Regions from separate parts of the Paenibacillus rhizoplanae genome, predicted to be linked through region 1. Evidence: riboswitches for the same ligand, from Rfam matches in the RefSeq annotation. Region 1 holds a riboswitch; each other region holds the start of a gene.
What was found. Region 1 has a riboswitch for cyclic di-GMP ahead of ACFSX3_RS05915 (fibronectin type III domain-containing protein). Riboswitches for the same ligand answer to the same signal wherever they lie in the genome.

Region 1 (10,756 bases):
GTCATAAGCGGTCAATACCGCAGCACGGCTATAACCGCCAGCAACCAGCTCTTCAATCTGCTTACGGTAGGTCTCTTGAACACTGAATTCTTTCAGGAACTGATCATATGAACTCTGAACCACTTCAGACTGTAAAGGTCCAGCGTTCATTCCATGACTATCTTCAGTCTCCACCTTAGGAGTAACGGCCACCTTGGCATAGGCCATTACCCCTGCCTGGAACACCAATATCAGAATGATTATAAAAGCGGAAATCCGAAGTACCTTACGTTTGTTCATTCCTCTTAGCTCCTCTATTTATAATTAGGATTCATTGCCTGAATTTCTTGTCTGACCGCTTCACCCGGATTTTCCGGCCTCACATCCTGCACCGTAGGCGGGTTTATATCCGGAATCAGTGACTCCTTGTCTTCGGTTACAATATTATTAGGGTCAGGGTTCCTCTCTGCAACTTCAAGATCGGGTGCTTCCTTCCCCTGCTGTAATTGCTCCAGCATCCTCTTTTCAAGAGAGTCCAGTGTTACAATCTCACTCTCTTTGAGAGTAATAGTTTGTTGTTCTTTATTTTCCTGATACTGTTTGGGATCAGTAATGTAGTCCTTGAGATTCAGCCCAATCTGAAGCGACAGTAAGTATTCATTCATTACAGCTTCCATGGAACCGAACTCCTGTTGCAAGGTAAGAAGGAGAGTAACTGCCTCCCCCTCATTAAATTGCTCATTAATCGTTACGTACGCAGACTGCAAATCCTCCTCAGCCGAACCGGATAGTTCTGAGGTTGCTTCCGGCTTCTCCACAATAGATGCTACACTGCTGACTACTTCTTTTAACTGCTGCATAGTTCTCTCCGTCAGCATTTTAGCTTCCATGATCTCGTCATCCTGGAAGCCCTTCTGACGAAGTTCCTTAAGTAATTCCTCACCCAGACCAGCCTCATGAAGGAGATTTGAACGCCCCTGCTTGTCTTCCGTATTATTCGCCGGAAGCTGCTGCTTTAGAGTCTCCGTAATTTCATTCCATGAAGAACCTGACTTTTTCATGGCTAGAATTTGTTTTGCTGCAACTCCGCTAAGGTTAGAGAGCTCTGCAGCCGTCTGCTCATCTTGCTGCTGGGAAGACTCTTCTACTGCTGAATCCCGGTTAAGTCTTGGAAAGGTCACAATAGCAGCTTCAGCCAGCAACGCCACTATGATTGCTATGGATATATATCTGTATTTTCGCTTGCGGATCATTACCATTCTCCTTCAGTATCATTCAATCTACTGTAACTTTTACGTTGCTCTCGCCGGTTATTTTCGACTTGAAGGTGAGCGTGGTAATCTCACCAGACCAAGAGGTTCCCGGGACAACATTCTGATCGATGGAATATGTGATTTTCCCAGGGGTATAGGTTGCAGTTAAATTAGAACCGGCAATCCTTCCATTAGAGAGATCTCTGGCTGGTGTGAAATCATATGAATCGATTAATTCAAGCTCATCCGGATTATAGGTCACTACAAATTCCAGTTCACTGAAATCCTGCACATTCTGAGCCAGCAGAGTCAGACTTGCTTCCTTATCCTTCTTGACTTTAAGAACGTAATCTGGACTGGTAGTACTCTTCTGTAGAGAAGGGCTCCACGCAGTCACTCCTGATGTATTTTTTGCTCTTACCCGGTACGTATGAGCGGTTCCTGAAGTAAGCTCGTTATGCTGATAGGTTATATTATTACCGACATCGATCGTCTTTCCGTCTACTTCAAGCTGATAGCCATTCGCCCCGTCCATCTTCTCCCAACGCAATTCAATCGAGTTGTTTTGGGCAAATCCATCTATTTTGGAAGGGGAGTCAGGCAGGTTGGGAAGTGTAGAGAGTGCTAATACTGCCACCCAGTCTCCCCGTTCATTTCCTTGCTTCACTCTAATTTTATAGAGATGATATTCTTCTGCTTGCAGTCCCGTATGATTGTAAATCGTGTCTGCAGCATTATCCAATAATTTGCCGTCCACTTCTATTTCATATCGTGCATTCGCTGCAACAGTATCCCACGACAGGGTAATGGACTTATTCGTCACTACCGCTACTACATTTGTTAAGGATTCTGTGTTTATTCCTGCAGGCATGGTAGCCATGGTTATCGGTTTGGACCATTCACTTGTTCCGCTAATATTAGCGGCTCTGATTCTATACGTATGCTTGGAATCTGCAGCGAGCTGGTCATGCACGAACAGGTTATCCTTTACAGTGATTATAGTTCCGCCATCCACTTCAATATCGTAACTATCCGTATGAGGAACGGTGCGCCACGATGCAGTAATCTGACTCTCATCCGCGGTCGTCATTATGTTCGTGGGTACATCCGGTATTTCCGGATGAGTGGTTACATCCAGAGGAGAGCTCCATTTACTTTTCCCGCCTATATTAACTGCGCGAATTCTATAGGTATGACCGCTAAGTGCATCTAATCCTTCATGGGCATAGCTGGTCAATTGTTTATTGTCGATAATTAGCCCGTCCACTTCAATCTCGTAGCCGCTGGCCCGTTCCATCTCGTCCCACTTCACAGTTACCGTATGAATATCCTGCACTGCTGATATCTTCGTGGGAGTCTCTGGCGGATTAGGCCATGTCTGCTGTACGGCAGGTGCGCTCCATTTACTCACTCCTCCTAAGTTACCTGCTCTTACACGATAGGTATGATCCGTTGAAGCTTCCAGATCTTTGTGCGTGAAGGAGTTGAGGGTGCCGTTGTCTGTCACAACTCCATCGGCTTCCACTTCATACCGCGTAGCATGAGGAACCAAATCCCAGGTTAATGAAATGAATTTCTGCGATGGGACTGTCAATAAATTGATAGGAGCAGCCGGGGGTTCGGGTAGTGTCATTTGAGTAAAAGCCTGGCTCCAGCTACTCGTACCTCCCGGGTTGATAATTCTTACTCTATAGGTGTGCTGAGTATTGGGTAATAATCCATTATGCGTATAGGAAGTAGAAGTTCCATTATTGATAATCGCTCCACCTGCCTCTACCTCATAAGCTAAGGCACCCGCTGATGGAGGCCATGCAAGCTTAATCCATTGCTGTGAAGCTTCTGCAGTAATTCCGCCAGGTGCAGCGGCTAGTGTCGTTCCGCTTGCCGGCCCTCCGAACCCTGTCTCTACCCCTTCGTTATTTCTTGCTTTTACCTGGAAGGAGTAAGAGGTATTTGCTGTTAAACCGGTAATCACTACTGTCTTATTAGACGGAGTAAACCATACAGGTGAAGAGCTGAGAGCACCGGAAGAAGTAACATAAGCCGTACCCATTTGAATCAAATATTGGGTTGAAGCAGCATTCTGATCATGAAGCTGCATCTTTAACGAAGTTTCACCATTTTGCTGAAGAGATAGTGTTGGAACTTGCGCTCTCGTGTAGACATTCTGCTCATGGACTGCAATATTACCCACTTTATCTCTCGCTTCAATCTTGGTATAAAATGCAGTGTTTGGCGTTAATCCTGTTGCAGTAAAGCTTGGCTGTGTAGTCCATCCGCTCGACTGACTTCCGACTGTGTAATGATATGGAACGTTATCCAATCCTGATATGGAATCTGCGGCGGTTCCCGATATCTGAACCTGTGAGTCAGAAGAAATAATATTGATATTTCCAATTACCGGAGGGGATTTATCTACAAAGATGGTTACAGAATTCTGAGTGGTGACTTTTCCGTCATTGGCTGTAAAGCGGAGGGTATGGCTGCCTTCCGGTAAAGCTGCTATGTTCAATGGATTAAAGGATACATTTTGAGTTGTAGCTGTATTGGTTATCGTCTTACTTTCCCTTGCAGCTGCCTCTGAATCTATATAATATTTCAGCTCTAGCGCATCACCATTCGAATCTGATACCCCTATTACAGGAATGAACAGGGAGCTTGAGCCAAGCTGATGACCGTTCGGTGTTGGTATGGTTATTGTAGGGGCTGCATTGGAGGTTAGATTTTGCTCTGGGAGAGGTACACCCATTGAGTTTCTCCATCCATTATAAAATTGATTTGGGATATGTTGGGCATCTCCAGCACTTACAAAGACACTAATCTTTGTTGGAAGCTCACCGTATAGTCCCAAACCTTCATATGGAATTAAATCATTAATATTTGTTATAAAAGTATTATTTGATTCCCCCGTGCTCAAGCCTTCGGTAACTCTATGTGAGGAGGTACCCGCACTTGCACCACTACCTGAATTACTCATATAAACATTTATATCCAAATATCTGGAACGTTGATTGTTTGAGAACCAATAGGTCCTGGAGCCTGAGGTCATAATGGCTGCTTTATCCAAGGCAATATCGTAACTCATTTTTCTTGAAGATAAATCAAAACGTATGTTTTTCACAGTAATTCCTGGCATATCTAACGTTATATAGTCAATTTCGCCCATATCTGGAACCCATCCAGCAGTTTTTATGAAACCATCAAAGTGGAGATCAGCAAAGCTGATAATATTAGACTCTCCTGCTGCTTTAACCTGTGATCCCGCTGGGAATAGAATTAACGTAACGATTACAAAAACACATAAAATAGATATCCATCTTTTCAGCATATCTTTCATAGTTCCTCTCCTACCGCTATAAAATCTACTCTATGGTATAGGTTACTTTAGTAAATTGATTAGTCAGGGCAGTGAAGATAATAGTGTTCATCGCCGCCTTATTGCTCATTTGCACGCTGAAGACTATTTTTCCCGGTTCAAACTGGATTATATTGATTGGTGATCCTGCAATACTTCCAGTCCCAAGTTCCATTTCCGGAGTCTCTGCACGCAGATCCATAACCTCAAGATCCTTGGCATTATAGGTGACTGTAACCCTGCGTTCGGATTTGTCACTTTTATAAGGGATAATCATTACAAAATTAAGCTGGGAATCTTTTTCAGGCTTAATCGTTAAGGCTGGAGTCGTTGTTTTCTTCAATAGCTCTGACCAGTCGCTGCTGACTCCTGCATTCTTAGCCCGAACACGATAGTTATGCATTGTATTGGGCTCAAGACCGCTGTGTGTGTATTCCAACTGGTTGGAATTCGAAATGAGCTGTCCATCTACTTCCAAATCATAGCCGGATGCACCATTCACTGAATCCCAGGCAAGCTGGACCGAATTCACAGTAACTTCGCCTCTAAGGTTCTTAGGTACCTCTGGAGCTGTAATCCCAGTGACAATCGTAGTCCATTCACTCCAATCACTGACGACCTGAGTGTTCTTGGCCCGTATCCGATAACTGTGCTTAGTATTTGGCAGCAACCCGGTATGTGCGAAAATAACCTTGCTGCCATTGTCAATAATTGTGCCGTCAGCTTCAATTTCATAGCCGGTGGCTCCCTTAACTGAATCCCAGGATAAGCGGATTTGATTGCTCTTGGTCTCTGTCTTTACGTTTCCCGGAATCCCGAGCACTGTTGAAATCGTCAGAGGTTCGCTCCATTCTCCAAGGAAGCTACCCTGCTTCGCTCTGACCCGATAATTATGCCAGGAATAGGGTTCCAATCCAGTATGCTTATAGGATAACGATTCTTCATTATTCAGAACCTCGCCATCTACCAGGAGATCATAGCCAGTCGCACTCTCTACCTTGTCCCACGTAAGTTCAATACTTGTATTCTTGGCTAATGCCTTCAGATTAGATGGTTTGCCGAAGGTCGTGGTTGCAGTTACGAATCCGCTCCACTCGGCAGCTCCCGCCGCATTTACAGCTCTTACCCTATATTTGTGCGCTGAGAAGGGTACCAGCTTCTTGTGGATGTAAAGGTTATCCGAAACATTGCGTATCGTTGTCCCATCTAGTTCAATATCGTAACTTAGCGCACCTACAACAACGTCCCAAGTTATTGTGATTTCGTTGCTATTCACTGAAGTCTGAATATTAGCAGGAACCCCCGCATGAGTAGAATAAATAATCGTTTTGGTCCAGCTTCCGACTCTATCCTCATTCTTCGCCCGCACTCTGTAGGTATGCTCTGAATTCAACGGGAGCTGTGAATGTGTGAATTCAAGCTTCAATTCATTATCCAGCACATCACCATCTACCTCGATGTCATACCCTGTGGCCCCGGCAACTGGGTCCCAAGCTACATGCACAGAGCTTCCTTCCACTTGTGCTGTAAAATTCTGCGGAACTGCAGGCAGAGTATGCACTGTGATGGTATCGCTCCATTCACTGATTCCATCATCGTTCTTAGCCCGTACACGATAACTATGCTTACTGTTAGATTGGAGACTGCCATGTATAAACGAATTACCGGTAATGTTATTACTCACAACTCCATCTATCTCCAAATCATAGGCAATGGCTCCTGATACAGCATCCCAGTGCAGATGAATTGCCTGATCATCAGCAATCCCCTGTAACTTGGAAGGCACTCCAACCAGAGTGGTCTTCGAAACAACTTCGCTCCATGCCCCTGATCCGCTGCTGTTCACCGCTCGGATGCGGAATACTTTTGGCATGTTCGGATTCAGATCAGTCTCCTGGTAAGTTAGCACATGCCCGATATTCTTCGTACTGTTATTAACCTCTATTTCATAACTGGAGGCTCCGATAACCGGCTCCCATTCGAGAGTTATGGTATGGCTTGTTGCATTCATTTGAATATTCAGTGGTGCAGCCGGCAAGGTCCAATAAGAAGAAGTTATTGACCACTCTCCTTTGATGTCGCCACTGATTGCCCGAATACGATAGAAATGCTCTGTTCCCGGACTAAGATCCCCCTCTGTAAAATAAGGTTCACTGCCGAGAACGGTAACCTCTTTATCGAACTCCACCTCATATCCATCAGCATTAAATAAAGAAGGCCAACTGAGGGTAATCGATGTGTCCGTTGCACTCGCATTTACTGCAGGTATAGAAAAAGGTCTTAAAGATAAAGAGGGCACCACTTCACGAATTTGCTGCTCGCTCTCCCAGAATAAGCTGGCCTGAGGATTCCCCATATCATTAGCGTATTCCATCTTCAGGTCATATTTTTTACCGGCTTCAAGCTGGATGGTGCCTTGCTCCACATGCTGCTTCGTTGTCCAGTCATCCACCAGGAGCTGATCATTCACCCAGAGTCTGACTCCACCTGAGGTTCTAGCGGAGAAGATATATTGATCTGTATAGTTAGGTTGAATTTGCCCTGTCCATCTTACTGAGAAATGCTGGTCCGCTATTCCTGTTACACCCAAGACAGGTTGGCCTGCCAAAGAAATGGATTCATCCACCTTCACGGCCTTCTTGCCCGTAAAATTATTATTGCTGTAATACTCAGCCTTAAGGCCTGACAATACATACTTCAATAATGTACGTCCTGCTTGCTCATTCCCCGTGTGAATTACAGGTCTTTGATTCGAGATGACATTACCGCCAACTGCAAATAATCCGCCTGTATTGATATTCAAATGATTATTTACACTGACGTTGTCCCGGACAAAGAGGTCCCCTTGGGCTACATTTAGTTCTGCCCTTGAGTTATTGGATACCACTTCTCCAACAGACATTTCTTCGTCTACATTCATAGTTACCATAGTATTGATATTCATATTGCCTTGTACTACTATCCGTTTCGCGGATAGATCGAGCGAGCCATTGTTATAAACCAAAGAACCTGCAAACAATTCATTATCTACATGAATATTGGAATTATTATTCAAATGCACAGTCCCCTGTACCCATAGGTTACCAAGATTCTCATCTGGTGCAGGGTTGATAACATTAACATCTAACTCAGTATTTGCATTTAATCCTCCACGGAGGATTAACGATCCGTACACCGTTACATTCAGATTCCGGTTCGTATTCATACCATCTACGATTAAAATGACAGGCTGTTCTGCACTTCCAAACGTAACGCTTGATTCTAAATTCAGTTGTCCTGTTACAATAATTGCAGGCTTGTTGCCGCTGGAGCGGATAGAGCTTTGAATAGCTTCAATATCAGAATTTCTTATTGCCACTGCATTTTGGCTAAGCTGCTGTATTTGTTGTTCATTAGATTCTATTTGTTCGCGGATATGCCGGGAGATCTCTCCTTGCAGGCCATTCACCCGAATAAACGGCGGTGCGTTATGTACATTGGTCATACTTCCAGATAGGAGAACTTTGTCTCCGGCAACCTTATTGGGTTCAAAGGGCAGGCGGATTTGAGGCGGTATCAAGGCGGGAGTGTATGTATTAACTAATGAAATATCTATGCTATTGAGAGCAGTCTCAATTCCAGCAGCATTGATTTGACTTAACGTTAGCCTTCCATCTTCGACAGCAACCTTCTTCTTGACCGTTCTATGCTGCCCTGCTTCAAGAGTGAGTCCCTCCATCACTTTGATATTCTCGACAGTTAGGGAATTGTTGCTGCTATATACAGAGTCACCTACGGTTACTGAAACTTCATAAGTACCATTGTCTAGTGCAATTTCCCACTTTCCATCTGGATGGATTCGTGTCAGGCTGCTTATGCCGGAGTTATCGTATGTATCTCTTGAGACGGTTGCATCGGTATGATCCATGTTCCAGCCGTAGGCGTATTGGTTTTTAACGCTAAAAACGGCTCCAGAATCTGCAAGCTCCCCGTCCTGTAGGGGCGTTTCTTCGGGCTGAAACCGGATTTTGAGAACACTGTCCTGTGCGGAAATCTTCATCTCTGAGAATCCCACAAAAGGGGTCAGGAACTGAGCCAGAATGATAAAACACAATATTTTACTTATAAGACTCTTCTTGTTTGTCATAAAAGACCTCCGCTCAATTACAATTCATTAAAAAAAGGCGCAAAAAAACCACCGGAAAGAGCGGCCCGGCTACCATTCACAGATGGGTGTCTCCCGCCCTGTGGTAAGGCCCGTGGCTTTGCGTCCCTGACTTTCGTACAGGTTTGCCTTTTTAGTTCTAATGGTTATTTCAAGAGAAATCATTTGTAAATCACTTCAATTACAATCTGTACTTACCTTGGCAATAATACCCTATAATTGAATCATTTAATATTGTTCATTTTGTGAACATTTTGAACTAAGCAACCCCCGCACCACCACCCAACTTCCCAGCGGTGCTGCGCCCAGCACCAGCATGAGCAGCGTGATGGTGCGCAGAGACTGACTCTGTGACAACACCGCGATGAAGATCAGCAGGCCGAGGAGGCGGCCGCTCATCAGGCTAAGCTCCCTGAGTACTACCAGCTCCACGCGTTTGGCGGCACTCTCCTCGGACACTCCCATCAGGTCGAAGCTGGTGGACAGCATCGGCAGCATGTAGAGCGGCAGGCAGAGCGAGGTCCCTATCCCCATGATTAGGAGGGTCGTAAAGTTCACCTTCCACAGCAGCGGAAGAAGGAAGGCGATGAGCAGCAGACTGCCTGCCAGCATACCGCCGAGCCGGGCACGGGGCTTGAACCATCTGCCAGCCGCGTAATAACTGATCAGGGATACAGCAGAGGTCAGCAGAGCAAACTGTCCCAGCTTGCTCTCCTCCTGTGCTGCAATGTAGACGAGCAGACCGATCAGGAAGGAGAATACGCCTTCCCGGATGCCCTGGAACACTAGCGCCGCCGCAACTGGCCGCCAAGGACTGCGCCTGCGGGTAAGCTCACGCCAGGGCTCCAGCCAGAGATAGGCTTCGCCGCGCGGCCGTTTGCGCAGGCCGAAGCTGAGCACAGCAGCCACCCCATAGATACAGAGCGACAGTATGAATACCATGCGGTAGCCTTGTCCGCCTTGCCAGCGGGAGATCATCCAGCCGGACACCCAGGGTCCGGCTATTCCCGTCAGAGAACCCAGCAGACCCATCCACCCGTTATAGAAATCGCGGTTGCTCACGTCCGTAATCTCGAAGAATACAATATTGAACGCCAGCCAATACAGCCCGATGGATAGTCCGAGGACCCCGCCCAGCGGCCAAATAAAATGCACCGTTTCTCCTTGCAGCCACAGCACCAGCAAATAAAAAAAGCCCGATACGGCAATTCCCAGCCGTAGGGCATTCATTTTGTTATGCTCTTTCACCCACTTGCCGCCGAGCCAAAAACTGAGACCCACGGCAATCTGCTGGGCCACGGTGAACCAGCCGATCATGGCGAAGTTCTGCCGGCTTTTCCACAGATATACGTTGAGGAACGTCCCTGCAAGCACTGTAGCCAGCAGGTATAGCCCGCCTACAGCCAGCAGCAGCGCCGCCTGTCCCCGTTCTGAACCTCTCATGCTTAGCCCTCCCTGCTCGTCCTAAGACACTTCATCTATCACTAACATGTCCAGAAGGCAGGGAAAGCATGAATCCGATCTTTATTCGGCGGAGGTGCTTAGATTGCGGACAAGCTGGATGCGGTCTTCCTGCGCCAGACTGTGCTGCACATGGAAACAGGAAGGGCAGACGTACAGATTCAGCGCGAAGGGAGGCTTCAGCACCGCTGCGCCAGCCATCGCTTCCGGCGTTGAAGGAGTGAACCCGTCTACCTGCTGCGTACCGGAGTGAAGCATCAGCTCATGGCATTGCGGACATTCCGGCGCTTCCAGCTGAGCAGCCAGCAAGCCTGAGACCTTGTCCTCATAACGCTTAAGATCATAGTCATCGCCGAACTGGCTCAGCGTACCCCATACAGGCACCACGCTATCCTTGTCGTCGTCATCCCACAAATTCTCGTCGCTGATCTCTTCCTCCCCGGAAGCTTCGTGCATATCCGGCTCTTCATCCTCTATATCCTCTGCACCTATCGTTACTGTGCGGTAGCCGCTAAGCTCGTTATTGCAATGAGGACAGGTATCCTCGGGGCCAAACTCTTCATC
Region 2 (9,873 bases), on a different contig from region 1:
GCGATTGCTCATTTTGAAACATCTGACGAGAATTTTCATTCTCATTTTGGATCTCGCCGAAGCGATTTCCGATACTCACTCGTTGTTCAGTTTTCAAAGATCAAGCTCGTTGTCAGCGACGATTACTTCGTCACCAGCAACTCTTATAATATATCACGTTCGTTTGAACAATGCAAGCTTTATTTTGAAATCACTTTTTTAAGTAATCTCTCATTTCCTTTGCCGTTCCAACAACGCTTATTTATAATAACCTATCCCTCTATTAAAAAGCAACCTTTATATAAATAAAAATAACCCGCTTAAACATTAAGCGGGTTATTCTCAGGAAATGCTATAGTTCACAGCTATTCTTAGTAGAATTTCGCTGCAGTATATTTGCTTGCTGCTTTGACCAGTTCTGTTGACGCGGTGTTCTTACCCAGACCTGCATCCACTGTAGTATCAATCGTTACCCATTTGCCGTTCATGAACACTTCGTTCCAGGCATGGTATGAAGTTACATAGCTTGTATTCCCCATAACCAATTTGGTAGGAATGCCTTCACTGCGGAGCATAGTAGCGAACAAGGATGCGTAATCGTAGCAGATACCTTTGTTGGTAGCCAGTGTGTTATCGTTGTTCGGAATATAATCTGTGCTTACGCTGTTAGCCAGAGAGTAGTCATATTTCACGTTAGCTACGATGTAATTGTAGATAGCCTTAACTTTGTCTGCATCTGTGGTCAGACCCTTTGTAAGCTGGGCTGCCTTTTGAACGGATTTATCGGAAGAACTCCATTTCACATTCTGTACAGAGCTCAAATATACGGCATTCACATTGCTCATTGAGAGAGATACAGTCTCGGAAGATAGTACTTTGTATTTGTTGCCGGTAGTATTCTCAAGAACGGAGACCTTGTAAGAGCCATTTCCTTGTTGCAGCGGGAACGTCTCGGTTGGTTTGGAAGTGTATAAGTTGTAAGTATAGCTGTTATTGTCTTTGGTAATCATGAGCTTCATCTTCTTGTCCTTAGGAACATCATATGAAACCCCGATAACCCCTTGACCAAGTTGTCCAACATTTAACCAGCTTGAATCTGCATTAGCTGCTTGAGCAGTGCCTGTCTGCACGGAAGTGACAATCACAAAAAGTGTAATCAACATTAAATATAACTTCTTCATGGATAAAACCCCTTTCGGTAGCTGGCTGCCATCCTTACGGGAAGGCCCTTTAGCTTTGCGTCCCTACCTTTCGATAGGTTTGCCGTTATCGTATAAGCTTTATCTGTCCAATCTACTACCATATAATTACAGATCCAGAATTAAAACAAACAAAAAAAGCCTCTTCATTCGGTAGCTGGCTGCCATCCATGAAGGGAAGGCCCTGTAGCTTTGCGTCCCTACCTTTCGATAGGTTTGCCGTTTATCGTGTATTAGCTTTCATAGTTATATCTTACCATATCTCTATCTATTAGCAAGACCCAAATCGCTAGATTCCACAAAAATAGTCTAAAATTTTATGTTTTTTCGACTTTTATTGCCTTGTCTTGGACAAGTCAGGTTAACTTCGCATGAATGATGAGTCTGTGGGTCGGGTTGACAAGCGGATCGCAGGTAATGAGGGTCAGAATCTTATCATCATCCTTTCCCTTCAGTACCGAAATATCGGTAGGCTCTACAATAGATACATCATATACAACATACTTGTATTCCTGGCCGCTTGTAATAACAGTAATGGTATCCCCTTTACCGATCTCATCCAGTCTGTTGAACAGCCGTCCTGCCGTTCTTGACCGGTGTGCCGCAATCGCTGCGTTGCCTACCGCACCAATCGGAGCAGTCTCCTTCATATGCGCCGCGGCATGCTTCATATTAGTTTTGGTGGCGCCCTCCAGTACAGGCAGCTTCAGATCGATTTTGTCGATTTCAATAATGGCGGTGATCTTGCCTCCAACTTCAATCTCGGGCGCTGTAGTGGGCACCGGCTCTTCCGCACCGGACTCTTCCGCCAGCAGCTGGGTGACCTCCGCATAGGGCTTGCTCAGATCCTGACTGGCAGGAGCCGTAGCCGAAGGAACGATTTCACTATAGGCCTGTTCAGCCTCTTCCAGCAGCTTCTGCTGCTGACGGTCCTCGTACCATTCGCTTCCTTTGGGGTAGAGCATAATCAGAACCCCGGCAAGTATAATCAAATAGGATAACTTCCGCATGACAATCGCCTCCGCAATATAGAATAAGTGCTAACCCCGCAGGACACGAGGAAGATGTACTGTACCTCTAGAATACCCACTTCCGGCTTCCAAAGAAATTAATGATCACTGTAATGAAGGTAACCAGCACCTTGGCCATCAGCACCTGGATTCCCAGGCGATCAGTCAGCAGATGAATCAGCAGTACCGAAATGCCCAGCACCAGCAGATTCAGCACAATAAATCTCACCAGCTGCATCCGGTCAAATCCGCCATTCCCGCCTCTGTCCCGGCCCTTGAAGGTCACCTTTTTATTCCAGAAAAAGCTGTTTGCCGTCCCGGCGCTGTAGGAAATTATCTGTGCAGGGGTGTTAAGCATCCCCAGGGAATGCAGCAGGGTAAATACCGCGAAATCAATGAACGTGTTAAGCAGGCCCACTGCATTGAATTTCAGAAACTGGATCATGCCTGCACGCCAAGCCTTATCTTGCATAATCGCTTTCCTTCCGCGTGTCTTCGGTCTCCGCATCCGGGTAGCCTTTGGTCTCGCTAACGATATAGAGCGGTCTGTCCTTCGATTCATCATAGATCCGTCCAATGTACTCCCCGATTACACCGAGCAGCATCAGCACAATGCCGTTAAACAGCAGGTTAACCCCGACAATGGACGCCCAGCCCGGCACGGTCCAGGAGGTGAAGACCTTCTGGAATAAGACCAGAAACAGGTAGAGGAAGCTGGAGAAGGACAGGAAGAAGCCGACATAGGAGGCGATTTTGAGCGGCTTGTGCGAAAAGGAGGTGATTCCGTCGAGCGCGAAGCGGATCATTTTTTTGAGCGGATATTTCGTCTCCCCGGCGAAGCGTTCCTCCCGCACATATTCCACCATGGTCTGCCGGAAGCCAACCCAGCTCACCAGCCCCCGCACATAACGGTTCTTCTCCTTCAGGCCGCGCAGCACATCGCAGACCTTGCGGTCGATCAGCCGGAAGTCCCCGGTATCCGTAGGAATTTCTACACTGGTCATGCTGCTTAGCAGACGGTAAAAGATTTTGGCCGTCACCTTCTTGAAGAAGGTCTCTCCGTGGCGCTTCAGCCGCTTGGCATAGACTACTTCATAGCCTTCCTTCCACTTGGCGATCATCTCCAGGATGACCTCAGGCGGGTCCTGGAGATCCGCATCAATCACCACAACAGCCTGACCTTCAGCATAATCCATACCCGCCGTAATCGCCACTTGGTGGCCGAAGTTACGCGAGAAGTCAATCAGCTTGACATGTTCATCCGTATTACTGATTCCGCGCATAATCTCAGCCGTACGGTCCCGGCTGCCGTCATTGACGAACACAAGCTCATAGGAATCCCCGCAACCATCCATTACTTTTTTGAGCCGCTCGTAGGTTATCTGAATGACTTCCTCCTCATTGTACATGGGGACAATTACACTATATCTGGCCTTCACAAGGGTTCCTCCTAAATTTGTTGTAAGCCACAGCTTCCTTGATGCGCTTCATCAATATCAGCTTTGAACATATATCCGGCTTCTGAAGCTCCCCTCCTAGAATACCCAGGAAGGGAACCAGCGAAGGACATGAATGATATAACTGCTGTTCACCTGCATGCCGGATAATACCGGATAGAACATTACAAACAGGATGGCGGCGGCCGCAACATAGGCGTACCGCAAATATCTGGCACCCTGGAACCTGCCGTCAAGCAGCTTCAGGATGTATACAATGGATAGAATCATAAACGGCACCATTGCAAAGTAATGGTACAGGAACGTCTCACGCGGCACAAGCATCCATGGAACATATTGTGAGAAGAAGCCGATCCAGATCATGTACAGGTTCTTGTCCCGGCGCTTCACGGTGAACCATACGGCGGCCAGCATCGCGAAGATTCCTGTCCACCAGATCAGCGGATTCCCCATCGTTACTATGCTGCTCGCCTTGCCTGCCGGCAAGCCTTCGCCGCCGCTGAAGAACCATACGGGACGCTTCATGAACGGCCACTCCCACCAGGAGGAGGCGAATGGATGGGTAGCAACAAGCTGGCTGTGATAGTTGTACATATTCTTCTGGGCATCAATCAGCCCCTTAAGGGTGAACCCCTCTGCCGACGCAGACAGTGAGGGAATGAAGGACAGACTATATACGATCCCCGGAATGACAATGAAGAATCCTATACAGCTGGCCAGGGTGATCACGGTATTCTTCCAGAAGGACTGATCTGCCGTCCTGCAGGCGGCTTTGAGGTCCTGTCCGGTTAGCTTGCCTTCAGCCAGCAGCCGTCCGGCGGCCTTGTATTCCCTATAGCGTTCAAGCAGCACCAGTGCCAGCATAATGGCAAGGCCTGCCCCGCCGTAGACGACAATCCATTTCGAGGCAACCCCGATTCCGAAGAACAGTCCTGACCAGAACAGCGGAACCAGTGTGGTCCGTAGCGGCACCCGGTAGAAATTCATCGTGTAATACCGCTGCATGAAATAGAACATAAGCATAATGAAGAATACACCGTACACATCGATGGTCGATATCCGCGTCTGGGTGAAATGCATGAAGTCCAGGGCGAACAATCCTGCTGCCAGTGCTGCATAGGTAGTCTTACGGAACAACCGCAGGGCCATGATATAAATCAGCGGCAGCATCGCAATCCCGAACAAGGTGCCGATGACCCGCCACCCGAACGGATTGACGCCGAACAGCTCCATGCCTACCCCGATCAGCAGCTTGCCAAGCGGCGGGTGCGTGTTCTCATAAGGCACTATATTATGGTAATGCTCATAAGCCGTACGGGCATGATAGATCTCATCAAAATACGTACTGTTCATGAAATTAGAGTTCTCCGGTATGACGGACTGCTCATCGAACAGATTGGCCGGCGTTCCTCTTTTAGCTGTTGCCCCCGAATCAGGTGTCACGCTTGCTATGGTCAGAGGAACCTTAGGAGCCCCCTGCTCATAGAACGCCATCTCATTGAGGGTGAAGCCTGGAGACGTAACCGAGAGCTTGACATATCTTGCGGATACGTTAAGCGGCTGGCTTTTCCAGATGAAGACATTGCCGACATCCTCGCTTACCTCAAGCGGGCTGCTCCAATTATCAGGGGTCTGGCTGAATTCCAGCTGAAACTTCCCTGTTCCAACACCGCCGAACACATTGACCCGCTCCAGTTGATGGGCCTGCCCCAGATCCACATAGAAGCTCTCGCCGCTGGCCGCTGGCTCCCACAGAGTCTCAGGCGCCTTGTTATCTCCCAGATGATAGAGGGCAAGCGCCCCGTATAGCACGGTGATACCGAGCATCCAGATCCAGTCTTTGCGCTTCAGCTTCAGCGGAGAACGCCGCTCAGCAGGGGCAAGCGGCTTGATGCCTTCTGCAAGCAGCATATCTGCTGCATAGGCCTCCTTGGGAGTAACCGGCTCAGGCAAAAGCTTCGCAGTTCTGCGGATATATACATCGTATCCAATATAGAGCAAATATATCGCAAGAATGATAGTGGTAATAGCTGTAACCAGAACAATTCCGTCAGCTGGCGGATTTCCGCCGGTATTCAGGAACGCCAGTGTATAACCAACATTGATGTACTGGGTCAGGGAGAACCCGAGAAACAAGGTCAGGAAACGCCGGTCCCGGCTCTCCATGAAGGCGAATAAGGACAGGATGAGTACCGGATATAAGTAACGCTCATGCATTTTGGTACCGAATACGAAGACAATCGTGATCAGCACCATTGCGATGAAGTAGGACTTGGAGAGATCCTTACGGTCCTTGGTATTGAAGGAATAATAAGCAGCAAGTGCAACTGCCACCAGGATGAAAATAAAGCCCCATATACGATACGGTATGCCGAGCCAGGTCACATCCAGCGCCGACCACATCGGATCGGTCAAGGCATACAGATTGAATGCATTCACTGTGGAATAAGGATAGGAGGACAGTGTGCTTTTGTAGAGGTTAATCAAGCCTGCAAAACCGCCGTTGTTCCAGAAGAACGGGGCCGCGAGGACAAGAAAGATCCCCAGTCCGTACAGGGCACCCAGCGCAAGCTGCTTCCAGGCCCGGTGATGGTAGAAGGCGAACAGCAGCACAGGTGTGAAAATCAGCGCCTGCGGCTTGATCAATGTAGCGACGGCAAAAAAGATCGCTGCACGTACAAAACGCTTATCGACAACCCCGATCATACTGAGCAGCAGAAAGATGAGGAAAAAGGAATCCGCCTGCCCCCAGGCTGCCGAATCCATCAGTACAGCCGGATTGAACAGGAACAGCATCATCAGCCCCATAGCCAGCCCGGAGCCGAGCCTGATTCGCGCGCTCTTATAGATAATCCAGCCAAGCACCAGATCCGAGAGAATCGCAGGCAGCTTGAAGAGAACCGTCTCGGCACCTGAGCCGCCCGCAAAGTTAAATAATCCGCGCAGCAGGCTAAGCAGGTATAGCACATATAAGTACCCCGGCGGGTAATCGGCGAAATAACCTTCCTCATAGAATTTGCCCGGTCCAAGGTCGGTCAGGCGCTGGCCCCAGGCCATGAAGGTATTCATATCATTTTTATAGCCCTGTGCCGTAAGGCCGATCCAGATCCGCAGGATGAATGCCGCTCCAAACAAAACGTACAGCCAGCGCGTGTAGATTACGTCCTCCTGTCTCAGCAGACGCTCACTGCGGAAGGCTCTTGTGTACAGAAAAGCAAAGAACAGGCAGAATACTCCAGAAAGCAGCAGCAGCTTGGCCGGAGACACCTTATGCGGCACTTCCTCCGGCTTGCTTCCGCCGTCCGCATCTGCCGGGGGAGCCTGGGCTCCGCTGTCCAGTGAGATTATGCTCGATCCCTCTGGTACCGTATCCAGCTTCTCTACGGACAGATCATCGAAATAGGCCTTACCCTGGATGAGATTCGCATAGCCGCCCAGCGCAGCGCCGATTCCGATCTCGGTCTGCTCCTTGCCGGTCTGGCCGATGAACTCCAGACGCTGCCATTCACCGCCGGTATCGCTGGTAGCGGGATAACCGCCGCCAATGCCTACCGGGAAGATATTGGCCCCGATTCCCCCGCCTGCGATGCTGGCTATTTTGACATATCCAGAGATTCTGTAGTAGCTGTCCGGCAAAACGGTAACGGTCTGCACCCACTTCAGGTGATTGGGCTCCAGATTCTCAATCACCGCCGCTTTGCTGCCGGAATGAACCTCTTCGGACTGAACGGATATGGAGCCCGCCGCATCTCCGGCAATCCACATATCCTTGCTCCAGCCTGTAGGCGCCCCGTCTTCGCCTTCTTCAAAGCCCGGGTTCTGCAATACATTCCCTTCGGCATAAGTGCTAGTTACTGGAAGAATAAATAATAAGAGCATCAGTATAACGGTTGCCGCTGCACGTACATTCTTGGTCATCGTTCTACCCTCACCTCGTCAATGTTAATCCAGCCATTACCGCCGGTTATGTATACTTCTGCCTGTATCCCCTGCTCCAGAGTGAACGCAGGAAGTGTGATCTGTTGATAGGCTTCCGCCGCAGGCAGCTCTGTCTCTGCAAGCACCTTACCAGCTGCCCGAATGCCAATCCTCCCGCCGCTGCCGCCGCTACTAGCCATGACGGTCAGTCTGTACTCACCGGCTGTTGCGGTAAAATTCTGCGAAACGATCGTCTCCGCTCCGGGATCAAGATAGGCCAGCTTACTCCCGGCGAAGGGGTTGTTGCCGGCCACTCCCGTTCCCGCAGAGAAGGACCAGCCCGCTGTCCCTTCTTCAAATCCGCCATTTACAAATTTAAATGCAGCAGTCTTGGGTGTGTCCAGAGTCCCGCCATTCTGTTCACTGGTGAGCAGTACGCTGTAGTTGGCAAAACGCTTCACTCTAGATCCGGCGCTTGCCGCAGGCGGCGCAGCAGTATTCGCATAGATATATGCGGCATTCGCAGGCACCCTGTTCAAATCATCAAACCTGTATCTTCCAAAGGAAGAAACCCGCTGAAAGGCTTCTCCCGGATTGGCATACTGAACAGACTTCAGGAAATCATGCGGATTGATCTGCTCATAGAACAACACATAAATATAAGGCATATTCACCTGGTTCGTAAGATAGACTTCACCGGTGCTATGTTCCGAAGCATACTGGACAGCCTCCCCTAAGGATTCATAGAAGGCCGGACCGATTCGCTCAGGAAAATCGCGGAAATAAGTATTGGAGAATAAAATAAACATCACGGCGAATCCGGCCGCGGCCAGGATGGCTACGCCTTTGATTCTGCCTGCCAGCCAGACGAATCCGGTGCTTACCAGCATAATGAACGGATAAAAGATAATATTAATCCGGTTAATATTCACAGTTGTAATCAGCGCCATAAGCACCGCTATCAGGAACCAGAGCAACACGGCTCCCCTACCAGCACTCTCCCTCTCCCGCCGGCTTGTCCACCAGGAATGCAGGAGAACGATCAGGCCGAGCAGCGCAAAAGGCAGCGCCATCGGGTACGCATACCCGTAAGGAGAGATGGAGTTCCAGGCCAAGCCGTCGCTCCCGCTCCACATCAGCTTGCTGAAGGCACTAAGGTTATCCGCAGCCGCCTGCCACAGCCTGCCGCCGAATAGGGATGAAATCTCCTCCACGCGCGGCGTCGTCAGCTTCGGAATCGTGAACAGCGGAGTAGTTATATCCTGCATGGCGTAACGGTTAATGATAATAAATAGTAATATAGGCAGCGCAAGTGCCGCAAACCATACAAAATTCCAGGCCAGGGCACGGGGTCGCAGGACCTTGCTATATAATAGAAGAATTGCCGTAGCGAGCGCAAATAGCGGAACGAAAAAGTACGCTGTTCCATAAGCATACAGCGAGAGGGCCAGCATGCCGGTAAAGGCGTACAGCCACCTTGTATTCGTAAAGGCGCGCAGCAGAAAGTATACGGCTATCAATATCAACGTTGGAAACAGATTCGATTCCAGCGCCCACCTGGACATCATAATATGCCAAGGATTAATGGCGATAAAGAACATGGCAGCGGTCCCGGCTCCAGGCGAGGCCGACAGTCTTTTCATAATGAGATAGAAAAACAGCATGCCCAGTAGTCCCATGATCAGGCTTAGCGCCCTTACAGACAATGGCGTCAGTCCGAACAACAGAATGAACGGCATGGACAAGTAGGCATAGAGCGCATTCTGCCCGCTCCCCCAGGCGATTAGATGAATCGGCAGATGAACACCATTCCGGTCCATCCCGTAGTGCAGAATGGCGTAGGCATCATAGCCGATAGAGGCTTCATCCTGATTCAGTCCCGGTGGAATAGAAGTTATGTATAGAATACGGACTATTGCCCCAAGCAGGAACAGCAGCACCGGCCAGGGCTGGCTACGGAAGGACTTGTACACTCGATTGAATACACCGGACACCATTTATCACCTCTTCAACAATATAATCTAAATATTGGTTGATGAAAAGGGTAAAGCCCAGCTTCTCCCCGGCGGCTTCCCCCTTACAAGAGCAAAAAGAAAACGGCCCCTTCATATAATGAAGAGACCGTAGAATGTAAGTCAGAATCCGTGGAGCTTATTAGCCTTGGCTGCCGATCAGAACATAACGGAGTACAATCAGCACCGCCAGCACCCACATCATCCAGTGGATATCATATTTCTTCTTGCCGGCAATATTCGCTACACAAGCCAGAATAACATAAGTAACAATCCCGAATGAGATCCCGTTAGCAAT
Region 3 (10,756 bases), on a different contig from region 1:
TCACCCATTGGCCCTGCGGGATAGATACGTTGATATCATGGAGAATCGGATGCTCCGGATCATAGCCGAAGGATACGCCCTCAAGGGCAATCACCGCCGGCTTCTCACCGGCTTTTGTATCGTTGTACGCTTGGTTCATGTTACTCATCCTTCCGCAGCTAGTGACCCGGTCCGTTCAGGAACTCTTCAAACAAGGATATTTTGGATAGCGAGTCAACCACATACCGGACGGCGAAGCCGACAGCAATGCCTGTAATAATACCGGTAATCAGCAGAACCGGCAGATAATAGAAAATACTGGTTGAATTAAATACGAACGAGGCTGCCAGCAGCTGTCCCGTATTATGAGCCAAGCCGCCCGCAATGCTGATGCCGATAACACTGAACTTTTTGCGGCCGAGCTTCACCAGCGCGAACATCACAATGAAGCTGAACAGGGAGCCGAACAAGCTGAACAGCAGGCTGGACAGCGTGCCGAGCAGGAAGGCGGTCAGCAGTGTCTTAAGGATCACCAGTACCAGGACATCGCGTCCGCGCAGAAAGTAAATACAGGTCAAAATCATAATATTGGCGAAGCCGAGCTTCGCCCCGGGCATCAGCCCCACTCCGGCCAGCGGGATCTGCGCCTCCACAATACTCAGCACCACAGCAACGGCAGCAAATATAGCGATAATTACGGTCCGCTTCAGCGCTGTAGCCGATTCACTACTGGACATAGCCATCTACTTCATCCTCCCCGGCCGCACTTGCAATCTCAACCAATACCCGGTGTGGAAGACATACGATGGTCTGCTTGGGCAACGTGATGAATCCGAAGCCGAGACAGACCTTATCGGGACAATCCGCATCGAACATCTCAACCCCGTAATCATGCACCTTCAGAATGTTATAGCCCCGCTCGGTGCGGACCTCAATAGTCTGCTCTTCTTTGGTCAGGGTTATCGTTTTGAATAACTTACCATCTACCGTTATATTGGCCTTGAGTTCTTTGCCTGGCCCACCTTTATCAGCATCGTTTGACAGCCATCTTGGCACGAGAAAAGCGAGCGCAGCAATCAGAACGATAGAAATTAGCAGCACATCTGCGCGTTTCATAGAAATCTCCCTTATTTTTTAATTAAAATCCAGACTTAATAATTATAACGGTCTGCCTTCAATCCTTCAATGAATGTAGTCGTTAATTGTCGCATTTCCATGTCAGTTCACAAAATAGGCACGCAAAGCCGAAGCGGAACCTCCATAAACTGGATAGTATCCGCTTCGGCAAGGAATAAAAGGATAATGCACTCAAACTGTGTATTACCCGGCTTGGACCGGCTGCGCATCCTTGCGGGCTTCCGGCTTCCGTCCGAAATAACCCAGGAACAATCCGGCGAATTCTGGGTCCCACTGGCTGCCGCTGCCCTGCTCCAGAATGCCCAGCGCCCGTTCGTGGTCCATCCCTTTCCGGTAAGGCCGGTCCGATGTCATCGCATCATAGGCATCTGCCACCGCGATAATCCGGCCATGCAGGGGGATATTCATACCGGCAAGACCATCCGGGTAGCCGTGGCCGTCATAACGCTCATGATGCGAGCGGACACCGCCCAGAAAGGGTGCCATTTTGTCCGCCGGTTCAATCTGCCGCAGAATATTCTCCCCCAGCACCGTATGGCTCTGAATCTGGAGGAATTCCTCATCCGTTAGGGCTTCTTCCTTGAACAGGATGCTGTCCCTCACCCCGATCTTGCCAATATCATGCAGCAGGGCCGACTTGCGCAGATCATCCAGCTCCTGCCCCCTCAGTCCGGCCAGCTGTCCAATAATAACCGAATACTCCGCTACACGCAGCGAATGTCCTGCCGTATAAGAATCGCGGGCATCCAGCGCCACGGCCAGGGTGGAGAAGTAGCTGTCCAGCAGCTGGCGGCTCTGTTGCTCCCTGGCCTGGAGCCCGCGGACCATCATGTTAAAGCCCGCAACCAGCTTGGAGAACTCATCGGAATACTCATCCTGCACCTGGACCAGATTACCGTCCTTCACCTGGTTCATCGCCTGATACAGTTCATGGATCGGATGCTGTACACTGTTCGTCAGCAGCCAGGCCGCAATGGAGGAGAACAGCGTGCCGATCAGCAGCACCATCCCCGCCCAGGCCCAATAGCTCTGAAGTCCGACGACAACTATAGAATCCCCCTCACCGTTCATACGGATATGTGTCGCCATAATAAACAGGAACAGCGGGAAGGTCCCGATCAGCATACAGCTCACCAGGAATTTGGGGCGTATCGGCACGAACACATGGCCCTCCAGGGCAAAATCCACGCCATACTGCTCCAGCGCACGGTTCCTGAATTCCTTGATCAGCGGAATAATGGCGGTGCAGGTCAGGAAGAATTCAATCAGGGAGTGCATACAGGCCACAAGCACAGCGCAGCACATAGCCAGGATCAGATAGATATAAGGGAACGTCACCCAGCCCGCATGAATCATCCAGAATGTCAGCAACAGAGCCGGCACGGATAATCCGAGCAGATGCGGCCCCATAATCCGCTGAATGGCCCGTTTGGGCAGCTGGTGGGCGTGCAGATAAGCTTCCTCGAGCATAGGTAATGTAGCATTCTCCTGAACCAGCGCAGCCCGTATGGGTCTGATCTGTCTGAGAAAGACCGTAATCTCTATGGACGCCATAATCACAAAAGAAAAAATAAGCACCAGCAGGAGGCGGTAATATTCAACCCGGCTGATCTCCAGGGAAGATAGCATAAGCAGACTCCCGACTGCCAGTACCGCTACAGTAGAGCCGAAGACATAGTTCCGGATCTGACTTCTCAAAAAACCTCTGTATAGTCTCATCTGTCCCCTCATTCCCGTCCCGGCCTCAGCCCAATATACAGTTGCGTTTTTATGATGCCCGTGCTATAATAAAATAATATTTGTTTTCGAGTATGTTTATCCCCATCAAGAAGATGTCAGGCCGATGAATCACTCTATATATTATCGGCGGTTTGGACACAATATCTTACGTTTTCTTGCAGTACTTATCCCTTTTATGAGATTAAATTCGAACATAGCATTCCGATTCACACTGGCGCGGCCACGGAGCCGCAAGGACAAAAGAGAGGTAGGGCTTTTGTCGTATTGGAAGGATTTCTCTCGCCACACGGCTGCTGGAAATAACAAGGAATAACGACACCCGTCTTGCTCACAGACGGCGGGGGATTAATATACCGATAAAGACTTGGTGTGCTGCTTCCCTGTTCTGGGGAAAGGCCCCATGTGTGGAACATAATTAGCGCCCGATAACCGCTGTCAGCGGATATCGGGCGCGTCTACGTTCTAGGGACTTTTACCTTACTGATTCAGCGGCAGCCGGGCTGTGTACATAGCGTTCCACGAATTCGCCTACTGTGCGGATGTATGTGCTTTTATCCGTATCATAGGCAAGACCATGCCCCGCTCCACGCACCACTAATTGCTCCTTCGGACTCCGGCAGGCCTCATACAACTCATTCATCATATCAAAAGGCACGAAGGTATCCGCATCCCCATGGATGAACAGAATCGGCACCTTGGCCTTGCGTACCTGCTTCAGCGCAGACGCCTCCCCAAAGGAATAACCGGCCTTCATCCGGGTCACCAGACTGGCCACCGGCACAAACGGGAAGCTGGGCAGATGGTACATCCGCTTCAGCTGATAGGACAGCTGCGCCTTGACCGAGGTGTAGCCGCAATCGGCGACAATCGCCTTGACCTGCGGAGGAAGCTCCTCGCCGGACGTCATCAGCACCGTGGCTCCGCCCATAGATACGCCATGCAGCACGATCTGCGCGTCCGGTCCGTTCTCCTGCAGGACAAATCCGATCCATTTCAGATAATCCCGGCGCTCCGGCCAGCCAAAGCCGATATAATCTCCTTCGCTTTTCCCGTGTCCTCTAGCATCAGGCAACAGCACATTGTACCCCAGGTTCTCATAATAGTTCTTAGCGGTCGCTCCCATATCCTTGGCCTTCCCGGAATACCCGTGGGCAACAATGACCGTCCGTCCGGCAGCACGCTCTGACGCCAGATAATAGCCTTGCATCTTGAGCCCCTCCTCAGACACCAGCTCTACCTCACGGAAGGTCTGCCGGGACACCCACTCCGCCCCTTCTCCCCACGAAGCTCCGGCCACCGGCGGCGGATCGATCTTAAGGTCTGGAGTCTTGGCCAGGAATTCCTTAGGGGCCCGCCTAATGGCTACTCCATAAAAATAGATTCCGGCATATCCCACCCCTGCGGCCACGACGATCAGCGCCACAAGCAGGTATAGCATCCACATCAACGTTCCTCCTTTAGTAAGCAACCCTTCCCAGTCAGGGAAAAGCATCTCTTGCTTAGTGTAATTTGAGCCTAGTATAGCACGGGAGTACGGCCAACTAAAAATACAGCCGAGACGCCCTGTTTTTTAGTGTATTTTGTAATGGAGTATGAATTACGGCGACGCTTAGAAGCACGCTCCGCAAACGGAACGTTGTTCCAATCGCTCTTGTATCCAGATTTTTTTATTCCCCTAATCGGTGAAAATCCGGATACAAAGGCGACCGCTCCGCTTCTCCACAATCATTCCGCCCGCTCCGCTGTTTAAGAGTGGGAGTATCAAAAGGAACAAAATGCTTGCGGCATCGCCATTGTAGTCGGTTTTTCCACCATATCCGACCCACACGCCTCTGCCGCACCGAATGTAGTCGGTTTATCGACCATAATCAGCCCAGATGACCACGCGCTGTCCATGTGTTCAGTGAAATCAGCGAAGTCATTCCTATTCCTGATCCAGAATATAGTCATCCTGCGGATGCTCCAAGACACTTATCCCCAACTATATGCACAACTTATCCACATCGGACGTAAATCATAATTTTCTAATCAAAAGAAAGAGCTGCTTCCAGGAGAACGTCTTCTCCGAAAGCAGCCCTTGTCAAATTACAGGATCACCGTTTGTTTGTATAAAACTCAGCTAGGATGATTCACTTACTTACGTTTGCTGTTTCTGGTTGTTCTTCTAAGAATCAAGCCCAGACCCGCTAGTGCCAAACCGGCAAAATAATAAGGTGCAGGACTAGATTCGCCCGTCTTCGGCAGAGTCCCTTCCACAGGCACACCGCCTAGAGGAACTTCATCATCAATAATGACTACATCGGGTGCCGGTTCCGCTGACGGCGTTGACTCCGGTGTTGCTGCTATTGGCGCAACCGCAACAGCCGGTGTCGGCGTTGGTGCCGGTACTGTTGTAGCTATTGGAGTTGCTACAGGTCCAAGCGGCAGCGGATCATCATTCACAGCCACATCATTGCTCACGATAAATCCGATAATCGGAGTCGGCGTAGGCACTGGAGGGAAACTGAACGGCGGCGATATTGGCGCTGGCGTTGTTACTGGTGTTGGATCTGGTGTTGGCGTTGGTGTCGGCGGCGGCGTCGGCGTTGGTGTCGGCGTCGGCGTTGGTGTCGGCGTCGGCGTTGGTGTCGGCGTTGGTGTCGGCGTCGGCGTTGGTGTCGGCGTAGGCGTTGGTGTCGGCGTCGGCGTTGGTGTCGGCGTTGGTGTCGGCGTTGGTGTCGGCGTTGGTGTCGGCGTCGGCGTTGGTGTCGGCGTTGGTGTCGGCGTCGGCGTTGGTGTCGGCGTCGGCGTTGGTGTCGGTGTCGGCGTTGGTGTTGGTTCTACCGTAGGTGTTGGTGTCGGTGTCGGTTCTACCGTCGGTGTTGGTGTCGGTTCTACCGTCGGTGTTGGTGTCGGTGTTGGTTCTACCGTCGGTGTTGGTGTCGGTGCCGGCGTTGGTGTCGGCTCTACCGTTGGCGTCGGTGTTGACTCTGGTGTCGGTGTCGGCGTTGGTTCTACCGTCGGCGTTGGTGTCGGTACTGCCGTTGGCGTTGGTGTCGGCTCTGCCGTTGGTGTTGGTGTCGGCTCTGCCGTTGGTGTTGGTGTCGGTACTGCTGTTGGTGTCGGCGTTGGTTCTACCGTCGGCGTTGGCGTCGGCTCTGCCGTTGGTGTTGGTGTCGGCTCTGCCGTTGGTGTTGGTGTCGGTACTGCTGTTGGCGTTGGTGTTGGCACTGCTGTTGGTGTCGGCGTTGGTTCTACCGTCGGCGTTGGCGTCGGCTCTGCCGTTGGTGTTGGTGTCGGTACCGCCGTCGGCGTTGGCGTCGGCTCTGCCGTTGGTGTTGGTGTCGGCGTTGGTGTCGGTACCGCCGTTGGCGTTGGTGTCGGTTCTGCTGTCGGCGTTGGTGTCGGTACCGCTGTTGGCGTTGGTGTCGGTACCGCTGTTGGCGTTGGTGTTGGCACTGCTGTCGGCGTCGGTGTCGGTACTGCCGTTGGTGTTGGCGTCGGCTTCACGGTTGGTGTTGGCGTCGGCTTCACGGTCGGTGTCGGCGTCGGCTTCACGGTCGGCGTTGGTGTTGGCTTCACGGTCGGCGTCGGCGTCGGCTTCACGGTTGGCGTTGGTGTCGGCTTCACAGTTGGCGTTGGCGTCGGCTTCACAGTTGGCGTTGGTGTCGGCTTCACGGTCGGTGTTGGCGTCGGCTTCACAGTTGGCGTTGGTGTCGGCTTCACGGTTGGTGTTGGCGTCGGCTTCACGGTCGGCGTCGGCGTCGGCTTCACGGTCGGCGTTGGTGTTGGCTTCACGGTCGGCGTCGGCTTCACGGTTGGTGTTGGCGTCGGCTTCACGGTCGGCGTCGGCGTCGGCTTCACGGTTGGTGTTGGCGTCGGCTTCACAGTCGGTGTCGGTGTCGGCTTCACGGTCGGTGTTGGCGTCGGCTTGACTGTTGGTGTTGGCTTTGGAGTTGGAGTGCACACAGGTGTCGGGCTAGGTTTTACTGTTGGTGTAGGTTTCACTGTAGGTGTAGGCTTTACCGTCGGTGTTGGCTTCACGGTTGGTGTTGGTGTCACCGTCGGCGTTGGCTTCACTGTAGGTGTTGGTGTTACCGTTGGCGTTGGCTTCACGGTTGGCGTTGGTGTAGCCGTTGGTGTCGGTGATGGACTAGGTGTCGGCGTTGCGGTCGGCGTCGGACTCGGCGGCGGCCCCTCTCCTTCGTACAATCCCAGGTGCATCTCTACCCCGCCGCTAAAAGATTTTGCAATCAGGGTTCCGTACAGCTCTGCTCCGGCATAATGAACATCCGCTCTAGGTGCGAGGATCGTCCCGAAGAATGAGGTATATTCGATATTCACCTCAGAGGCTTCGTAAAAGTTGAACAATACTTGACTGGCTCTGCCGTTACTCATTGAAAAGCTCGGCACATTGACTGTAGACCCGCTTATATTAATAATCAGCGTAGCGTTCTGGGCAATGTTGAATTCGATATAGTTGGTCTTCGCCAGTGTCGAAGCATCCAAATGAACTACATTGAAACGATCCGGTGCACTTATCTTGAGCTGTCCATAATGATTATCGCCAATCTCATTCGTGTCGGCCAAAGCCCCATACTCTGTGGATCGGGAGATCAGCATCCGCTGCTCGGCTGCAAAATCAATCGGGCTGGCATTTTTCTTCCCGCCCTTGATGTTGACACCAGGCTCATTGGCTGTAAAGCTATCCCCAAATACCACATTCCCATAGATCTCTCCACTACCTGAATGTACAAAATTCTTACCGGCCACAAGTACATCCGTCGGAGCAACATCCCTGTATGCTCTGGCTACTCCGTAACCTCCGGAGAGGGTAATGTCCCCTGCCGCTGCCAGGCGGCCCTCAATCTGATCATTGGCTTGTTTAAAATCCCCGAGGATAAAAGCATTAAAATTCCCTGCGACACCCAAAACCGGTGTTGGCGTATACGGTACCCCTGAAGCTGCTCTAACATCCGTCCCCCACGTAAAGGCACTGGATAAGGTCAATAGGCCCGCCATAATGATGGCGGCTGTTTTACGCACTCTTTTCTTCAATAGTCCACACCTCCTAGTTACTATTCTATGAATCTGTCACGAGACTATAACAACAAAAAAGACCGCCAAGAAGGGTTAGCTTCACGGCGGCCGGACGACCCTAGCCTCAACTTTTGAGACAGTAGATTCCTGACTTTGCGTCCCGTTCTTTCGATACGGTTTGCGTTTGTACATGATTTCGATATGAAATTATAATTTGCTTATGTAAATTCATTGTTGAGTCTATGACATTTGTTACTTTTGTACTAATTTCAGTTTATCCGCTCTCACACCCTATTGTCAATCCACTCCCAGTATATTTTTTGAAATTATTTTTTACGATGGTTCCTCATTGATCCCTTGTACCGTAAGGGTTAAGGGACAGTCCCTTTTTTATCTAGTGACGAAAAAAGTCGAGAAATCAGAGGATTGGCTGTAGCCGTTTGTCTCTCTTTTCTATAATACTATCAATTTATATCATTAAAATTTGATACATTCGTCCTATTTTATCGCCCTCAGCCCACCTCTACTCATCATCTGCTCCTGTTCAATGCAATTTTACCTATTTATGAGCATCTCAGCTCATAAAAAAAGTGCCGCCCATAGGGACGACACCTGCAAATAGAATTCATATATTTTGAATAAAAATGTCGCCTAGGCAGACCCGAACAGCTGAACCCAGCCAATCATCGATACCCAGAGCGGAACACTTAGAATGATCCCGAATACTAAACCACGGCGGAGACTTCCTTCATGACTCATTGCCATTCTCCTTTGAGCTGAAATTTTTTAATCCTCTATCTTTAATATTTCAATTTTAATATAAAATAATTCATTCTATTTTATTGTGAAAAATGTCACATTATTAGGATTAGTTTATAAAACCCATTGATTATTTTTTGAAGGATGAGTTACAATGCGAATATACGTTCTCTTCGAGGGGTTGAGAAGGATGCAAAGAGCAGAGAGCCAGGACAACCTGCTGGTCAAATCCTATATTTTGCTGCCGCTTATTCTATCCGCCTTCGAGCGCGATGCTTCTGCTATATCCTCAGAGCTGCGCACGCCTGCGCCTTATCTGGAGGTGATCCAGACGGCCGTCCATGCCGCTTCTGCCGATCTGCGGGAGGTCCGTGCCGGGATGCGCGCCCGTGGTCTGAAGGTCTATGAACAGCAGCGGCTGGAGGCAGGCGTTGAAGCCAAATTCATCTGTAGGGGTTATCACGAGCGGATGCTGCTGCTGGATGATGTGATTGCCGCCCAGGCCACTCTGCATATGCGCAGATATCTGGGTATGGAGAAGATGAAGCAGCGCTAACAAAAGAAGCCTGCCGCAAGCGGCAGACTTCTACATCAAATGATCGCCCGGATGCGGCTACATTAATAACGTCCAATACCCCAACGTGCCGCATATAACCACTACAGCTACCGGGTACAGGATTCTCCGGCTTACCTGATCCCTGAACGCAAGAAACAAACAAAGCATACAAAGCCATGCAATTAGAAGGCTTCCCATCTATTATGCATACGCTCCTTCCCGGCATTCCTGCCCCTCTCCAGCGGTAGACCGCCTCAGAGCACAACTATCCTTATATATAGGAAGATTTCCCGCCGAATATCCCAATTATACCAGCTGGCAGCCAATCTGGAGCAATTTTTCTTCACATTGCCGTCAGGAAATTCACAATTCCTCTTCCAGCACAGGATATTCCCAGAACCCCAGGCGTCCCTTAGCAGATATAGGATGTACCAGCGGAACAACCTCTTCCAGCTTCCAGGCATACCTTCCCTCGGCATAATTGCCGAATACATATTCATTGCCACCCGGCCAGCCCTGCTGCACCAGCTCCGGCGTCACCTCACAGCAATCCGCAATGCGGCTGACTGCAATGATCTTGCCCGTTGGCAGATTGTCTGCAGTGTAGCCATGACGGGCAAGCAACGACTGATACGGCTCCGTCCGGCAGATCGCCCTATTCACCTGCATCCCGGCATGGATGGCTAACTCCCCCCGGTGGGCGGTCCGCCAGGTCCTGGTTTCGATTTGTTTTTCTCCCAGCGCAATTAACGTGGCCCACGGCTGGCGAATGGTCAGGCATTTCATAATGTAGCTTGCCTCCTCTGATGAACACCTTTTTACTCAGAATTACTATGGCCTTCTATGGGAAACAATAATAGCTAAGAAGGGGGACTGACGAACTATGGGTAACGGATTAGATCAAGGGTACGGGGTATTAAAATGCAAATTATCCAATGAGGATACCATATATAAGCTAGGTGTCAAAAATAATCATGTCCAGGTACTGGTTGAGGTTGAAGGTAATATTAATAAAAAGTACAGGGCGGCTATCAATATCAGATCAAGCGCTAAAGCGGAACATTTACCGGAGGACACTGCAAATCAGGTGCTTTATTATGTGGGCGAAGATTTCAAAGCGGAAGAAACGGACCGTTGGCTCACGCTTGAATCCGGCTTCACGAAGATCACCGGGCATAACCGGAGCCTTGCCCTTGATTATATCAGAGGAAACCTGGTGATTCCCAGTAAGATGGTAGCTCTGCCTAATACGAACCGGAATGAAGCTGAAGACAGCGATCCCCACAACAATCTGTATGATAAAATCACCTCTTATCTCAAGGAGGCACAGGAACAGGATGCAACCCTGTACGTATTCGGCGAGCCTTGGGGACCGGAAGAGGACAAGCCCGATAAGTATTTCGGCTTCACCCCCGGACGCGGCGTTCATAATATTCATATGAACCAAGGCAATGCGGGCGGGTACGCCAGTGAAAATGGCACATGGCAAGACGGCGGAGTCCTTATACATTTCGAGAATGAACACAGGTGGGTGGCTATCTTCCTGGCCTTCCAGTCCCAATCCTG

Region 2: it holds a riboswitch for cyclic di-GMP, as region 1 does, so the genes downstream of both, ACFSX3_RS16485 (transglutaminase-like domain-containing protein) here and ACFSX3_RS05915 (fibronectin type III domain-containing protein) in region 1, are expected to answer to the same signal.
Region 3: it holds a riboswitch for cyclic di-GMP, as region 1 does, so the genes downstream of both, ACFSX3_RS31975 (choice-of-anchor A family protein) here and ACFSX3_RS05915 (fibronectin type III domain-containing protein) in region 1, are expected to answer to the same signal.

The regions. Positions count from the first base shown of each region.
Region 1 covers NZ_JBHUKY010000014.1:98,846-109,601, forward strand. The annotation lists gene ACFSX3_RS05900 (hypothetical protein) at 1-279, opposite strand, end outside; gene ACFSX3_RS05905 (hypothetical protein) at 294-1,232, opposite strand; gene ACFSX3_RS05910 (fibronectin type III domain-containing protein) at 1,255-4,569, opposite strand; gene ACFSX3_RS05915 (fibronectin type III domain-containing protein) at 4,595-8,713, opposite strand; cyclic di-GMP riboswitch class I at 8,770-8,871, opposite strand; gene ACFSX3_RS05920 (MFS transporter) at 8,960-10,174, opposite strand; gene ACFSX3_RS05925 (hypothetical protein) at 10,256-10,756, opposite strand, start outside.
Region 2 covers NZ_JBHUKY010000027.1:1-9,873, forward strand. The annotation lists gene ACFSX3_RS16485 (transglutaminase-like domain-containing protein) at 351-1,160, opposite strand; cyclic di-GMP riboswitch class I at 1,174-1,254, opposite strand; cyclic di-GMP riboswitch class I at 1,328-1,409, opposite strand; gene ACFSX3_RS16490 (class D sortase) at 1,535-2,188, opposite strand; gene ACFSX3_RS16495 (GtrA family protein) at 2,256-2,660, opposite strand; gene ACFSX3_RS16500 (glycosyltransferase family 2 protein) at 2,650-3,627, opposite strand; gene ACFSX3_RS16505 (glycosyltransferase family 39 protein) at 3,724-7,563, opposite strand; gene ACFSX3_RS16510 (glycosyltransferase family 39 protein) at 7,560-9,560, opposite strand; gene ACFSX3_RS16515 (NCS2 family permease) at 9,718-9,873, opposite strand, start outside.
Region 3 covers NZ_JBHUKY010000104.1:1,961-12,716, reverse strand. The annotation lists gene ACFSX3_RS32000 (ATP-binding cassette domain-containing protein) at 1-139, opposite strand, end outside; gene ACFSX3_RS31995 (Gx transporter family protein) at 159-722, opposite strand; gene ACFSX3_RS31990 (NusG domain II-containing protein) at 706-1,095, opposite strand; gene ACFSX3_RS31985 (HD-GYP domain-containing protein) at 1,300-2,835, opposite strand; gene ACFSX3_RS31980 (alpha/beta hydrolase) at 3,329-4,294, opposite strand; gene ACFSX3_RS31975 (choice-of-anchor A family protein) at 4,990-7,893, opposite strand; cyclic di-GMP riboswitch class I at 7,976-8,068, opposite strand; gene ACFSX3_RS31970 (hypothetical protein) at 8,825-9,190, shown strand; gene ACFSX3_RS31965 (ASCH domain-containing protein) at 9,554-9,976, opposite strand; gene ACFSX3_RS31960 (DUF2278 family protein) at 10,074-10,756, shown strand, end outside.